2 regions of the Streptomyces sp. NPDC001663 genome follow, and region 1 is predicted to be linked to the other one. Evidence: riboswitches for the same ligand, from Rfam matches in the RefSeq annotation. Region 1 holds a riboswitch; the other holds the start of a gene.
What was found. Region 1 has a riboswitch for cyclic di-AMP ahead of ACFY1L_RS16425 (M23 family metallopeptidase). Riboswitches for the same ligand answer to the same signal wherever they lie in the genome.
Positions count from the first base shown of each region.

Region 2: linked by a shared signal. The riboswitch ahead of ACFY1L_RS37235 (NlpC/P60 family protein) and the one ahead of ACFY1L_RS16425 (M23 family metallopeptidase) in region 1 are both predicted to bind cyclic di-AMP.

Region 1 covers NZ_JBIAUR010000004.1:568,839-576,410, forward strand. The annotation lists gene ACFY1L_RS16410 (GNAT family N-acetyltransferase) at 1-2,172, opposite strand, end outside; gene ACFY1L_RS16415 (HPr family phosphocarrier protein) at 2,382-2,663, shown strand; gene ACFY1L_RS16420 (GntR family transcriptional regulator) at 2,803-3,495, opposite strand; gene ACFY1L_RS16425 (M23 family metallopeptidase) at 3,683-4,447, opposite strand; cyclic di-AMP (ydaO/yuaA leader) riboswitch at 4,461-4,624, opposite strand; gene ACFY1L_RS16430 (M16 family metallopeptidase) at 4,838-6,226, opposite strand; gene ACFY1L_RS16435 (M16 family metallopeptidase) at 6,223-7,572, opposite strand, start outside.
Region 2 covers NZ_JBIAUR010000013.1:288,568-296,139, reverse strand. The annotation lists gene ACFY1L_RS37250 (hypothetical protein) at 1-901, shown strand, start outside; gene ACFY1L_RS37245 (LysR family substrate-binding domain-containing protein) at 915-1,700, opposite strand; gene ACFY1L_RS37240 (DUF5997 family protein) at 1,759-2,163, shown strand; cyclic di-AMP (ydaO/yuaA leader) riboswitch at 2,362-2,536, shown strand; gene ACFY1L_RS37235 (NlpC/P60 family protein) at 2,545-4,074, shown strand; gene ACFY1L_RS37230 (LysR family transcriptional regulator) at 4,078-4,977, opposite strand; gene ACFY1L_RS37225 (M20 family metallopeptidase) at 5,076-6,488, shown strand; gene ACFY1L_RS37220 (MFS transporter) at 6,485-7,572, shown strand, end outside.

The DNA.
Region 1 (7,572 bases):
CTCGGTGCCGAGCGTGAGGCCCTGTCCGCGCGCGAGCATGCCGTCGATGAGCTGCGCGGCGCCCTTCTCGTCGATGTCCTCGTACTCGGGCACCTTGCCGGGGTCGGCGCTGTCGCGCCGCCACTGGGCGTACTTGACGGCTTCGGCGAGGGCGCGGACGGCGCGCTCGGCGGCGGGGTAGGCGGGAATGAGGCGGGACTCGGACGGGACGCTCTCGGCGCGGCCCGGCTGTGCCGCCGGTGTCGTGGGGGGCAGCATCTGCGAGGGGCGGAGCCGGGTGCCGGCGGGTGGGCCCGAACCGGCCTGGGGTGCGGTGCTCGCCGCGGCCGACAGTGCTTCCGCGAGCCCGCCGAGCTCCACGTGCACCACCAGGACGGGCTTGCCGGGGACGGCCTCCGCGGCCGACCTCAGGGCCTCCGCCAGCTCCGCGTCGCCGGGCGACACCTCACCGATCGCCGGGATCGCGGTGACGACCACCGCGTCGCACGAGTCGTCCCCGAGCGCCCGCAGCAGCGCGGCGTGGAAGTCCTCGGCCGAGGCCCCGGTCGTCAGGTCCAGCGGCCTGAGCGGCCTGAGCCCCTCGGAGAGACAGGCGTCGTACGTCAGCAGCCCCAGCGACTCGGAGTTCCCCAGGATCGCCACCCGGGGTCCCGTCGGCAGCGGCTGGCGGGCGAGCAGCAACCCCGCGTCGACCAGCTCGGTGATCGTGTCGACGCGGATCACCCCGGCCTGCCTGAGCAGCGCGGACACTGTCGCGTGCGGCAGCTGCGTCGCTCTTACGGCATGCCCCTGCGGGGCGGAGCCGGCGCCCTGGACCACGACCAGCGGCTTCGCGGCGGCCGTGCGTCGCGCGAGGCGGGTGAACTTGCGCGGGTTGCCGATGGACTCGAGGTACATGAGGACGACGTCGGTGTCCGGGTCGTCGTACCAGTACTGGATGAGGTCGTTGCCGGACACGTCCGCGCGGTTGCCGGACGACACGAAGGTGGAGACGCCCGTGACCCCGGTGACGCCGCCGCCGCGCCGGTGCAGCCGGGACAGCAGCGCGATGCCGATGGCACCGGACTGGGCGAACAGACCGATCCGCCCGGGGCGCGGCATCTCGGGGGCGAGGGAGGCGTTCAGCCGTACACCGGGGGATGTGTTGACGATCCCGAAGGCGTTCGGCCCGATGATCCGCATGCCGTACGTGCGCGCGTGCCGGACGAGTTCGCGCTGGCGCTCGCGCCCGTCGGGGCCGCTCTCGGCGTACCCCGCGGAGACGACGACGATGCCCTGCACGCCGTGCTCGCCGCACTCGGTGACGGCCTCGGGGACGTGCTCGGCCGGCACGGCGACGACCGCGAGGTCGACGGGGCCGTCGATGTCCCGCACCGAGCGGTACGCGGGAACCGAGTCGAGCTCCTTGACGTCCTCGGGGAGGGCCTTGTTCACGGCGTACAGCCGCCCGGTGAAGCCGGCGTCCCGGATGTTGTCGAGGATGCTGCGGCCCACTCCCCCGGGTGTCCGGCCGGTACCGACGACGGCGACCGAGCCGGGCACCAGCAGCCGCTGCACGGACCGCGCCTCGGCCCGTTGCTCGCGCGCGTACTGCACGGCGAGCGAGCGGTCGGTGGGTTCGAGGTCGAACTCCAGGCGTACGACGCCGTCCTCGAAGCTGCGCTTCTGGGTGTACCCGGCGTCCATGAACACCTTGATCATCTTGGTGTTGGCGGGCAGCACCTCGGCGGCGAAGCGGCGGATGCCGCGCTCCCGGGCGACCGCGCCGATGTGTTCGAGGAGGGCGGAGGCGACGCCGCGTCCCTGGTGGGCGTCCTGGACGAGGAAGGCGACCTCGGCCTCGTCGGCGGGCGACGACGCGGGCATGCCATCGGCGCCGATGCGGTCATAGCGTACGGTGGCGATGAACTCGCCGCCGATGGTGGCCGCGAGTCCCACCCGGTCCACAAAGTCGTGGTGCGTGAAGCGGTGGACGTCCTTTGCGGACAGACGCGGGTAGGGCGCGAAGAAGCGGTAGTACTTCGACTCGTCCGACACCTGCTCGTAGAAGCTGACCAGGCGCTCGGCGTCATCAACGGTGATGGGCCGGATGCGTGCAGTGCCGCCGTCGCGCAGCACCACGTCGGCCTCCCAGTGGGCGGGGTACTCGTGCCGGTCCGGCGAGGTCTGCATGGGCCCCAGAGTACGGCTCGCGTCCGACAACGGCGCGAGGCAGTCTGTGGAGAACGCACAGCAGTCCGTGGAGAACGCAAGAGGACGGGAGTCGGGCCGAGGCCGCGGTCCGACCACTCACTCCGGACGGTACGAAGGACCGCTCCGGGCATGCTTCACGTGTGGGAAACTGGTCTAGACAACCCTGAGACAGTGAAGGGCAGCATCACATGGCTGAGCGCCGCGTCAACGTCGGCTGGGCCGAGGGCCTCCACGCCCGCCCCGCTTCCATCTTCGTCCGGGCCGCCACGGCCGCAGGTATCCCGGTGACGATCGCCAAGGCCGACGGCAACCCCGTCAACGCGGCCTCCATGCTGGCGGTCCTGGGCCTGGGCGCCCAGGGCGGCGAGGAGATCGTCCTCGCCTCCGACGCCGAGGGTGCGGACGTCGCCCTCGACCGTCTGGCGAAGCTGGTCTCCGAAGGCCTTGAGGAGCTCCCCGAGACCGTCTGATCAAGGCATCACAGAAGGGCTCGTCCGAATTATCGGGCGAGCCCTTCGCATTTCCCGTGGCGGGACTGCAGAATTCTCGGTCGCGGGCAGCAGAAATAATCCCCCGCGAATTGTCTTCTCTTTGTATACGGCGCCCGTGTTAATGCCGCAGGCTCGACATGTTTACGGGATGTTGCGAGTTCCTCACACCGTTCGCGCGGTCCGGGCCGCCGAAGCGCAGCCGGTGCACCGCACTCGAGCGCTCGGTGTGCAGCGTCGTCACCGCCCGCGCGCGCTCACTGTCGCCGCGGGCCACGGCGTCGACGATCGCGCCGTGCTCCGCCCAGGACTCCACGGGGTTGGCGGGCGCCTCCACGGCGTACATCCAGGCGATCTTGTGCCGCAGCTGGGTCAGCATCGAGGTCAGGGCGGGGCTGCCGGAGGCCTGGGCGAGCGTCTCGTGGAACCAGCCCCCCAGGGAGCGCAGATCCTCGCTGTTGCCCCTCCTGGCCCGCTCCTGGCCCAGTCTGACCAGACCGCGCAGGACCTTCAGGTGGGCCTCGGTGCGCCGCTGGGCGGCCCGGGAGGCGCCCAGCGGCTCCAGCAGCATGCGCATCTCCAGCAGGTCGGCGGCCTCCTGCTCGGTCGGTTCCGCCACGCACGCGCCCGCGTGCCGCCGGGTCACCACGAAGCCCTCGGCCTCCAGGGTGCGCAGGGCCTCGCGCACGGGGACGCGCGAGACGCCGTAGCGGCGCGCGAGCAGTTCCTCGGTGAGCCGGCTGCCGCGCTCGTAGACACCGGCGACGATGTCGTCCCGGATCGCCGTGCACACCGAGTGCGCCGGAATACGCATGACCGACCTCCGACTTAATCCCCGTGAAACGTCGATGATTGACGTGTGTTCCGTGACTCTATTGCACGGAGCCGGAATTTCCGACGGCGGGCCGGAATCCATGGATATTTTTTGGACAGCAAGGCGACAGAAACGACGAAACCCCGGCTCGGGGAGCCGGGGTTTCAGGAGATCTTGCGGCCCGTCGTCAGACGTTCACGCCGTGCGAGCGCAGGTAGGCGACGGGGTCGATGTCCGAGCCGTACTCGGGGGTCGTACGGGCCTCGAAGTGCAGGTGCGGTCCGGTGACGTTGCCGGTCGCGCCGGAGAGGCCGATCTGCTGGCCCGGGGTGACCTGCTGGCCGACCGAGACACCGATGGACGACAGGTGGCCGTACTGGGTGTACGTGCCGTCGTTCATCTTGATCACGATCTGGTTGCCGTAGGACCCGCCCCAGCCGGTCTCGACGACGGTGCCGGAGCCCACCGCGTGGACGGTGGTGCCGCTCGCGGCGTGGAAGTCGATGCCCGTGTGGCTGCCGGAGGACCACAGGGAGCCGCCGGTCTTGTAGCCCGTCGAGACGTACGAGTTGGATATCGGCGCGACGAACGTGTTGAGGCGCTTGCGTTCGGCCTCGCGGGCGGCACGCTCCTTGGCCTCGCGCTCCTGCTTGGCCTTCGCGGCGGCCTTCTCGCGCGCGGCCTCCGCGGCCGCCTTCTTGAGCGCGGCCTCCTCGGCGGCCTGCTTCTGGGCATCGGCCTGGGCGTCGATCTTGTCGGCGAGCGTGTCGCCGATGGTGATGACGGGAGTGAGGCCGGTCTGCTCGACAGAGGTCTCGGCGGCGAGTGCGGGGGCGGCCAGGGCACCGACGACGCCGGTGGTGGCGAGGGCCGCGACGCCGGCGGCGCGCTTGGTGGTGCGGTGCGTCCGGCTGGGACGACGGTGCTTCCCGGTGGCGCGGGTGAACGCCATGTAGTGGCTTGTCCTTTCCTTCCTTCTCGCCTACCGGGTTAGCTGACGGGTTCGGAGCAGGAAGGTCTCCTACGGACCCCCTCGCTGCGCGCGCGGGCGTCCGATTCACCCCAGGGACTGCGATGGGTCCCCGGCTCCCCTGGCTCGCGCCGTACGGGGACTCGGCGATGGCTGTCCGGTGCCGCGGGTGCGGCGCGGTGCCTGACGGACAGCCCGGACGACGCTAAGCGGGGCCGCTTTCAATTCCCAAACGGATCAGGGTCTTTGTAGCGCATCCCACAGGGCAAACAGGAAGCTCTCCTTCAATTCTCTTTCAATTCGGACATAAGAGGGCCCTGGTGACTCATCAGTCACCAGGGCCCCCACGCGCGCGTGCAGCTGACTAGTGCTCTACTCGGCTGCCACGACGGTGACTTGGCCGATGCCGAGGGCCTCGACGGGCTCCTTGATCTGCGCCGCGTCACCGACGAGGACGGTCACCAGGCGGTCCACCGGGAAGGCGCTCACGGCGGCCGCGGTGGCCTCCACGGTGCCGGTCGCGGCGAGCTGCTGGTACAGCGTCGCCTGGTAGTCGTCGGGCAGGTGCTGCTCGACCTGGTCGGCCAGCGTGCTCGCGACGGCCGCCGCGGTCTCGTACTTCAGCGGCGCCACCCCGACGAGGTTCTGTACGGCGACGTCGCGCTCGGCGTCGGTGAGACCGCCCTCGGCGAGCGTGCGCAGCACCGTCCACAGGTCCTGAAGTGCCGGGCCGGTGTTGGGGGTGTCGACGGAGCCGCTGATGGCGAGCATCGAGGCGCCCGAGCCGTCCGGCGCGGACCTGAGGACCTGGCCGAACGCGCGCACACCGTAGGTGTAGCCCTTCTCCTCGCGCAGGACGCGGTCCAGGCGGGAGGTGAGGGTGCCGCCCAGGCAGTACGTGCCGAGGACCTGCGCAGGCCACACGCGGTCGTGCCGGTCGGGGCCGACGCGGCCGATGAGCAGCTGCGTCTGTACGGCGCCGGGACGGTCCACGATGATGACGCGCCCGTTGTCGTCGGCGGTCACCGGCGGGACGGGACGGGGTTCGGCCTTGGAGCCCGTCCACTCGCCGAGGGTCTCGCCGAGCAGCGCGTCCAGGTCGATGCCGGTGAGGTCGCCGACGACGACCGCGGTGGCCGTGGCGGGCCGGACGTGCCGGTCGTAGAAGGCCCGTACGGCCGCGGAGTCGATCTTCTCGACGGTCTCCTCGGTGCCCTGGCGCGGGCGGGACATGCGCGAGGTCGTCGGGAACAGCTCCTTGGAGAGCTCCTTGGCGGCGCGACGGGAGGGGTTGGCCAGCTCGTGCGGGATCTCGTCGAGGCGGTTGCGGACGAGCCGCTCGACCTCGCTGTCGGCGAACGCGGGCGCCCTGAGGGCGTCGGCGAGCAGTCCGAGCGCCTTGCCGAGGCGGGAGGCCGGCACTTCGAGGCTGATCCGGACGCCGGGGTGGTCGGCGTGCGAGTCGAGGGTGGCGCCGCAGCGCTCCAGCTCGGCGGCGAACTCCTCGGCGGAGTGCTTGTCGGTGCCTTCGGAGAAGGCGCGCGCCATGATCGTGGCGACGCCGTCGAAGCCGGCCGGTTCGGCGTCCAGGGGCGCGTCCAGGAGCACCTCCACGGCGACGACCTGCTGGCCGGGGCGGTGGCAGCGCAGCACGGTCAGGCCGTTGTCGAGCGCGCCGCGCTCGGGTGCCGGGAAGGCCCACGGCTTGGCCTCGCCCGCCTGGGGCTGCGGGTGGAACTGCATCGTGGCGAGCTCGGTCACTTGGCCGCCTCCTCGTTGTTGTCGCCGGCTTCGACCGTGGCCTCGGCCTCGGGGTCTTCGGGCGGGTCCGCGTCCTCGGCGATCTCTCCCGAGACCGGCTCGTAGACCAGCACCGCACGGTTGTCGGGCCGCAGGCGGGCCTTGGCAACCTCCTGGACCTCCTCCGGCGTCACCTCCAGGACGCGCTGTACGGCGGTCAGGGCGAGCTGCGGGTCGCCGAACAGGACGGCGAACCGGCACAGTTCGTCGGCGCGGCCCGCGACCGTGCCGAGCCGGTCCAGCCACTCGCGCTCCAACTGGGCCTGGGCGCGCTCCATTTCCTCGGCCGTGGGGCCCTCCTCGGCGAACCGGGCGAGCTCCTCGTCGATGGCGGTCTCGATGACCGGCACCTCGACGTCACCGGAGGTCTTCACGTCCAGCCAGCCCAGAGAGGGCGCTCCGGCCAGCCGCAGCAGGCCGAACCCGGCCGCGACGGCCGTACGGTCGCGCCGTACGAGCCGGTTGTAGAGGCGCGAGGACTCGCCGCCGCCGAGGACGGTGAGTGCGAGGTCGGCCGCGTCGCACGCGCGCGTGCCGTCGTGCGGAAGCCGGTAGGCCGCCATCAACGCGCGCGCGGGAACCTCCTCCTCGACGACCTCGCGCAGCTGCTCACCGATGACGTCCGGGAGGGAGCCGTCGCGGGGCGCGGGCTTCCCGTCGTGCGCGGCGATGGAGCCGAAGTACTTCTCGATCCAGGCGAGCGTCTGCTCCGGATCGATGTCGCCGACGACCGACAGGACGGCGTTGCCCGGCGCGTAGTACGTGCGGAAGAACGCGCGCGCGTCCTCCAGAGTCGCCGCGTCCAGGTCGGCCATCGAGCCGATCGGGGTGTGGTGGTAGGGGTGGCCCTCCGGGTAGGCGAGGGCGGTGAGCTTCTCGAACGCCGTGCCGTACGGCACGTTGTCGTAGCGCTGCCGGCGCTCGTTCTTCACGACGTCCCGCTGGTTCTCCATGGACTCGTCGTCGAGGGCGGCGAGCAGGGAGCCCATGCGGTCGGCCTCCAGCCAGAGGGCGAGCTCCAGCTGGTGCGTGGGCATGGTCTCGAAGTAGTTGGTGCGCTCGAAGCTGGTGGTGCCGTTGAGCGAACCGCCCGCGCCCTGGACCAGTTCGAAGTGCCCGTTGCCCTTGACCTGTCCCGAGCCCTGGAACATCAGGTGCTCGAAAAGGTGAGCCAGACCGGTGCGTCCCTTGACTTCGTGGCGCGAACCGACGTCGTACCAGAGGCACACCGCCGCGACCGGGGTCAGGTGGTCCTCGGAGAGCACCACGCGCAGGCCGTTGGCCAGGCGGTGCTCGGTCGCTGTCAG
Region 2 (7,572 bases), on a different contig from region 1:
GCCGATCCGGCTGCACGCCGACCACACCCCTGGCCCGCTGCCGGTCGTCCTGTACGCCCCCACCTGGGAGGGCTGGAGCGACGACGACTGCCACACCTCCCTGATCCCGATGGGCGTGAGGCTGGTCGAGCAGCTCCTCGAGCAGAACGTCCGCGTCATCTACAAGCCGCACCCGCTCACCGGCCGCCGCTCCGCCGAGGCGGCCGCCGCGGACCGGGCCGTGCGTGCGATGCTCGCCGCCGCAAACGAGCAGCACGAGGCCACGGGAGCTCAACTCGCCTCGGCCGAGCGGCGGTTGACGGAGATCCGGACCCGGCTCGACGAGCTGTCGGGGCAGCACGGCGGCGACTACGTCCAGCAGACCCGTGACGCACGCGTCCCCGACCGCGACGGCGCGGCCGAGTGGCACGACCTGCGCGCAGAGTGGCACCGGCTCTTCTGGGAGAGCTCGGGCCCGGTCCGCCACCACGTGATCACCGAACAGCTGCCGACGTTGTACGACTGCTTCAACCAGGCGGACGTCCTCATCAGCGACGTCTCCTCGGTGGTCGCCGACTTCGTCGCCAGTCTCAAGCCGTACGTGCTGACCAACGCGCTGGACCTGCCCGACGAGGAGTTCCGGGCCGCATACACCACCGCCGGAGGCGCTTTTCTCCTCGACCGCGAGTGCACCCGGCTGCCGGAGATCCTGCGCTCCGTCCGCGAACCGCGCCACGACCCGATGGCCGCGCGACGCCGCGTTCTCAAGGAGTACGTCCTCGGCCCGGACCGTCCCGCCTCCATGGAGCGGTTCAACGCAGCCGTCAACGCGCTGGCCGAGCGGGCGGCGGCGGAGACGGCAGCCGAACGGGGCACGGCCGGCTCGGCCGAGCTGGTCGGTCTGGTCGACCCGGCGGGGTGAGCGTCCGGGCCGCCTACGACCGGCGCCGCGGCTTTCCGCGCTTGGCGGGCTTGGCCCCCTTGGAGCCGCCTGTGCCCCCGCGGGGGTTCCGGGTGGTCGCCTTCCCCGTGGTCTTCGCGGCCGCGGGCTTACGGCGCGGTTGGCCGGCCTTGTCTGCGGCCTTGTCCTGCGGCTGAGGCGACGCTGCCTGACGGCCGCGGGAGCTGTTGACCGTGCGGCCGCGGACGATTCCGATGAAGTCCTCGACCATGTCGGTCGTGGCCTCCTCGGGCCACGACAGGGCGACGCCGGACTGAGGGGCGTCCACGACCGGCCGGTAGGTGAGGTCCCTGCGGTGGTGGAGGCGGGCCAGCGACTGGGGGACGACCAGCAGGCCGATGCCCGCCGCGACCAGTTCGACGGCGTCCTCGGTGGTGGCGGGGCGTTCGAAGGCGGGCTCGCCGGGCGGCCGGTCCCAGTCGAAGACGTCGTCGAGGGGGTGGAGGACGACCTCCTCGGCGAGGTCCTCGAGGGTCACCTCGTCCGCCGCCGTGATCACGTGGTCCTTGGGGACCACGACCACCGTCGTCTCGGTGTAGAGGGGAATCGCGCTGAAGAACGTACGGTCGACCGGCAGCCGCACCAGCCCCGCGTCGGCCGTACCGTCGCGCAGCACGCCGGAGGCCTCCGCGGCCGGTACGGCGAGGAGGGTCAGCGGGATGTCGGGCAGGCGCTCGTTCCAGATCCGCACCCACTTGGCGGGCGTCGTCCCCGGGACGTACGCAAGCCGGAACACTGGGGATGCTTCCGAGCCTGGCATTCCGCCAGGTTACCGGCCGTGGTCGGCGGGCCCGTACGCGCTCGTTACCCTGGACGGCATGAAGTCGCACCAGACCGCCCAGACGATGAAGCCCGCGACCGCGGCAAAGAAGCTGGGTGTGTACCTCGAGGCCACCCCCGCCGAGTTCCGTGAGGGTGTCGTCTCGCGCGCCCAGCTCGACGCCTTCCAGGCCGATCCGCCTCAGTGGCTGCGCGAGCTGCGGGCCAAGGGTCCGCACCCCCGTCCGGTGGTCGCGGAGAAGCTGGGCATCTCCATCTCCGGTCTCGCACGCGGTGGGATCACCGAGCCGCTGACGACCGAGCAGATCGAGGCTCTGAAGCAGGAGCAGCCCGAGTGGCTGGTGAAGGAGCGCGCCACCCAGGCCGAGGTCCGCAAGGAGGGGGCGCGCATCAAGAAGCGCAACGCCGAGCGCGCGGCGCGCGCCGATCACCCGCGATCCTGACGTCCCGAGTCCGCGGCCGCGACAGTCCGTCGCCGCCCGGACTCCGTGCGTATATGAAGGGGCCGATCTGACGGCGCATCAAGACGAAGGTCACAAAAGCGTATCGGACATTCCGCCCTTCAACCTTCACACGAGCCGCACAAGTTGGCTAGCTTGGCATCAGGCCGCTCGAGTCACTCCGGCGAACCCCGTCGGGAAGCGCGGCCTCCGCCGAGTCCGGTGCGCCTCTGTGGGCAGCCGGAGCCGGGGACCCAACCGAATCATGGGGTGAATCGGCCCAACTGCCCTTCGGGGCAAGGGCCGTAGGGCAATCCTTCCGGAACGACCGCCCGAACCCGACAGCTAACTCGGTAGGCGGAGCACGGAAGGAGTACGGCTCCCATGGCGCCGGAACGATCGTCGCGTCCTGGAGGCACAGGCCTCCCCGGTATGCGCAACTCCGCCCTCGCCACGGCGGCCCTCACCTCGGTGGCGCTGCTGTCGCAGACCGCCGACGCCGCACCGCTCACGGGGGACGAGGGACCCAGCCGCGAGGACGTCCGGCAGCGTGTGAGCAGCCTCTACGACCGGGCCGAGGACGACACCGGCCAACACAACCTGACCCGTGTCCAGCAGGCGGCCAAGCGCGGTCGCGTCACCCCTGCCGGCCGGGCCAGGCGCTCGGATCCCGATCTCGACAACGTCACCAGGCAGTGGTTCGACGGGGCACGGGCATCGCTGGGCCCGACGGTTCCGGCGGTGCTGCCGTCCGACCGCACACCGGCCCGCCCGGCCGAGACCCGGCGTGCGCGTCCGGCGGAGTGGGCGGGCGACGCCCGTGCCGGCCGTGAGCTGGAGGCAGCCCCGCGGCCCGTTCCCGAGCTGCCCGCGGCGGGCGCCCGCCGTCCGGTCGCCGAACTGACCGCCGGTCCCACGGCCGCGCTTCCCGCCGTGCCGGCGCCGCGTCAGGAGGCGGCCGTCGCCGCACTGCCCGCGGCGGCCCCCGAGTCGAAGCAGTCCTCGCTGCGGAAGTCCAAGCAGGAGAACCAGCGCAAGATCGCGGCCGCCAGCGAGCTGCTCTACCGGTACACCGCCCAGCAGACCTCACTCCCGCGTCCGGCCCTGGACAGCTGGCAGACGGCCGCGCAGCAGAGCGCGCCGCTCGCCGCGATCGAGCAGCCGCAGCCCGCCTGGGCGACCACGGCACAGCAGGCCGTGGTGCAGGCACAGCCGCCCCAGGGCGGCTGGCAGGACCCGGTGGCGCAGGAACAGGCCCGCCGTGCGGCCGACGAGGCGTGGCGACTGCAGCAGCCGTCGGTGCTCGACACGGGCGTACCGATGGCTGAGCAGTGGCGCCCGCAGGGGCAGACGGTGCTGGACACCGGCGTGCCCATGACCCAGGAGTGGCGCCCGCAGGAGCAGACGGTCCTCGACACCGGCATACCCATGACCCAGGACTGGCGCTCGCAGCAGCCGTCGGTGCTCGACACGGGCATACCTGCGGCCCAGGAGTGGCGCCCGCAGGACCTGACCGTCCTCGACACCGGTGTCCCGGCGCCGCAGACGCCCATCGGCACGAAGGCCGACCGGGCCGTCGCCTTCGCACAGGCGCAGATCGGCAGGCCCTGCCTGTGGGGTGCGGTCGGGCCGGAGTCGTACGACAACGCCGGTCTCACCCAGGCCGCCTGGAAGGCCGCCGGGGTCGCCCTGCCGCGGTCCACGTCCGAGCAGGCGAGCATCGGCACGGTGATCCCGCTCGCCGAGAGCCGTCCCGGGGACCTGATCTTCTTCCACGACAACTTCAGCCACGTCGGCCTCTACACCGGCAACGGCATGATGATCCACGCGCCCGGCCCGGGTTCGGTCATCCGCGAGGAGTCGATCCACAACGCGGGAGAGGCGGCGATCCGCATCGCCGTACGGCCCGCGTGAGTTTCAGGCACGCCGGTCGAGCCGTGCCACCAGCAGCTCGGTGAACTGCGAGGCCGCCCACGGGAGTCGGCGGCCGAGCATCGTCTGGACCTGGGCCTCCCGCTGCCGGAAGACCGGGTGGTCCACCCGCACGTGCACGACGCCCTCAGTGCCCTCGTCCAGGTCGCCGAGATCGCCGACGAGGGCGACGCCACCGCCGCGGCGCACGAACTCGTACAGCGGGGCGAGCGCATCGCAGACCAGGGCCGGACGGACCGTGATTCCCTCCAACTGGGCGCCGATGTCGAAGAGTTCACGCTGACTGGTGCCGGCCGAGCCGAGCGCGAGCGGGTGGGCGCACAGCTCGGCCAGGGTGATCCGCTCCCGCCCCGCCAGCTCGTGCCCTGCCGGGACGATGGCGGCCACCGGGATGACGACGGCGCACTCCACCCGTACGTCGTGCTGCGGGCCCATCGCATAGGTGGCGGCGACGTCGGCGATGCCCTCGGCCACCCGCCGGGTCGCCTCCTGGCGGTGCACGATGTCGAGGCGGAAGGTGACGTCCGGATGTGCCCGCCGGAAGTCGGCCATCGCGCCCGGTACGACGCGCCGGGCGAACCCCTCCGAGCAGGTGACGGTGACGCTGCGGACGTCCGCCCCGCGCCCGGTGCGCAGTTCGTCGACGAGCGCGGCCGATTCGGCCTCGCTGCGGCGGGCGTGCGCCAGCAGCCGGGAGCCGGCGTCGGTGACGGTCATCCCGCGCGGATGCCGGACGAACAGCGGCACGCCGACTCCGGCCTCCAGCTTGGCGATCTGCCGGCTGATCGCCGACGGGGCGACGTTCAGCGTCTGGGCGGCCTCGCTGACCGAGCCGGTCCGCGCGACCTCCAGGAAGTAGGTGAGGCTCACCGGCACCAGTTGCATCGCGTTCCGCTCCCCCGTCGTGGTTTGCCGAGAATAGAACGCAGGGCTCTACAAACGGCAATGGTCGCCGCCCGCAATCCGCCCTACGCTCCATGCCCATGTTCTCTGCGCAGCTGCTCCGCAAGGCCCGGGATTTCGTGGACTCGGGCGCGTTCTTCACCGAGCTGGCGGCCATGGTCGGCTATCGGACCGAGAGCTCCCGCCCCGAGTCGAGCGTTGCCGTCACGGCATACCTGGACGAGGTGTTGGCGCCGGCCCTGGTCGGTCTCGGGTGCAGTGTGCGGACGTACGACAACGTCGATCCGCGCGGCGGGCCGTTCCTGGTCGGCAGGCGTGTCGAGTCGCCCCGGCTGCCGACCCTGCTCTGCTACGGGCACGCGGACGTGGTGGAGGGGCAGGAGGGCCGGTGGGGTGCGGGCCGGGATCCCTGGACCCTGACCGCGGAGGGCGAGCGCTGGTACGGGCGCGGCGCGGCCGACAACAAGGGCCAGCACCTGGTCAATCTGGCCGCGCTGCGGCTGCTGTTGGCCGAGCAGGGCACACTCGGATTCAACCTCACGTTCCTGTTCGAGACGGGTGAGGAGATCGGCTCTCCGGGGCTCGCGGAGTTCGCCGCCGCGCACCGTGAGGAGCTGCGGGCGGATGTCCTGATCGCCTCGGACGGGCCGCGTGTGGACGCGGTGACGCCGACGCTGTTTCTCGGGGCGCGCGGCGGGGTGCAGATCGTGCTCGACGTGGATCTGCGCCCGGACTCGTACCACTCGGGCAACTGGGGCGGGGTGCTGCGCAATCCGGCGACCACGCTGGCGGGGGCGATCGCGAGCCTGGTGGACGGGCACGGCCGGATCCGGGTGCCGCAGCTGTTGCCGCCCGAACTCCCGGACGCCGTAAGGGAGTCGGTGGCCGGGGTGACCGTCGCGGGCAGCCCCGGTGACCCGGTGCCGGACGAGCGCTGGGGCGACACCTCGCTGACCGCCGCCGAGCGCCTGTACGGCTGGAACACGCTGGAGGTGCTGTCGCTGGGCGCCGCCGACGTCGACCGGCCGGTCAACGCGATCCCCGGGCGGGCCCGTGCGGTGCTCCAACTCCGGTACGTGGCGGGCACGGACGTGAGCCGGGTCGGCGAGATCCTCGCCGAGCACCTGGCCAAGGACGGCTACTCGATGGTCGACGTGACCGTGACCGGGCGGTTCGACGCGGGGCGTACGCCGCTCGACGACCCGTGGGTGGACTGGGCGAAGTCCGCACTGGAGCGGGTGGCCGAGCGGCCGGTGACCGTCCTGCCCAACATCGGCGGTTCCCTCCCCCACTCCGTCTTCACGGACGTGCTCGGCGTGCCCGCCCTGTGGCTGCCGCACTCCTACCCGGGCTGTCTGCAGCACGCCCCCGACGAGCACCTGCTCGCGCCGATCGCCCGCGAGGGCCTGGTCCTGGCGACGGCGCTGTTCCACGCCCTCGGCAATCCGAACCGCGAACTCCCGCTCCCCGCGCCCCCGAAGGAACCCCGATGACCGTTGAACAGTCCCCGCCGACGACATCCGCCGGACCCGCGCCGACGGCCACGAAGCGTGCGATCGCGGCGGCCACCGTCGGCAACGCGCTCGAGTGGTTCGACCTCGCGCTGTATGCGCTGCTGGCCACGTACATCGGCCGCACCTTCTTCCCGTCCGGCGACCCGGGCGTCCAACTCGTCCAGACCTACGCGGTGTTCGGGGTGACGTACCTGATCCGCCCGGTCGGCGGGCTGGTGCTGGGCGCGTACGCGGACCGTCGCGGCCGCAAGAAGGCGCTGATGCTGTCCATCCGGCTGATGGTCGCGGGCACGCTGCTGATGGCGTTCATGCCGGGCTACGGGACGCTCGGCATCACCGCGACGCTCGGCATCGTCCTGGCCCGGCTGCTCCAAGGCTTCGCCGCGGGAGGGGAGTTCGGCGCGGCGACGTCCTTCCTCGTCGAGCAGAACGCGGCGCGCAAGGGCTTCCTCGGCAGTTTCCAGTTCGCGAGTCAGGGGCTGTCGACCCTGCTGGCGGCGGGTTTCGCGGCCGGGCTGACGACGGTGCTGTCGGATGCACAGATGACGTCGTGGGGCTGGCGGGTGCCGTTCGTGTTCGGGCTGCTGATCGGGCCGGTGGGGTACTTCGTGCGCCGCTACGTCGAGGAGTCCCCGGCGCTGGACCAGGAACCCGAACCGCGCTCCCCCGTCCTCGCGGTGTTCCGCGACCACTGGGGCGGACTGCTGATCGCGGGCGGTGTGCTGGTCGTGTCGACGGCGCTGAACTTCATCCTCCAGTACCTGCCGACCTTCGGCATACGGGAGTTGGGCCTGGACGACTCCCTCTCCTACGTGGCCCTGTTCGTCACCGGCGCGATCCTCACCCTCGGCACGCCACTCGTCGGCCTGCTCGCCGACCGGCACGGCCGGCTGCGCATCATGCTGCCGTCGGCCCTGCTGATCGGGGCCGCGGCGGTCCCGCTGTTCATGTGGCTCACGACCTCGCCGTCGTTCCTGACCCTCACCCTGTGCATGGCGGCCCTCGGCCTGCTGAAGGCGGCGTACTTCGGGGCGCTGCCCTCGGTGATGTCCGACGTGTTCCC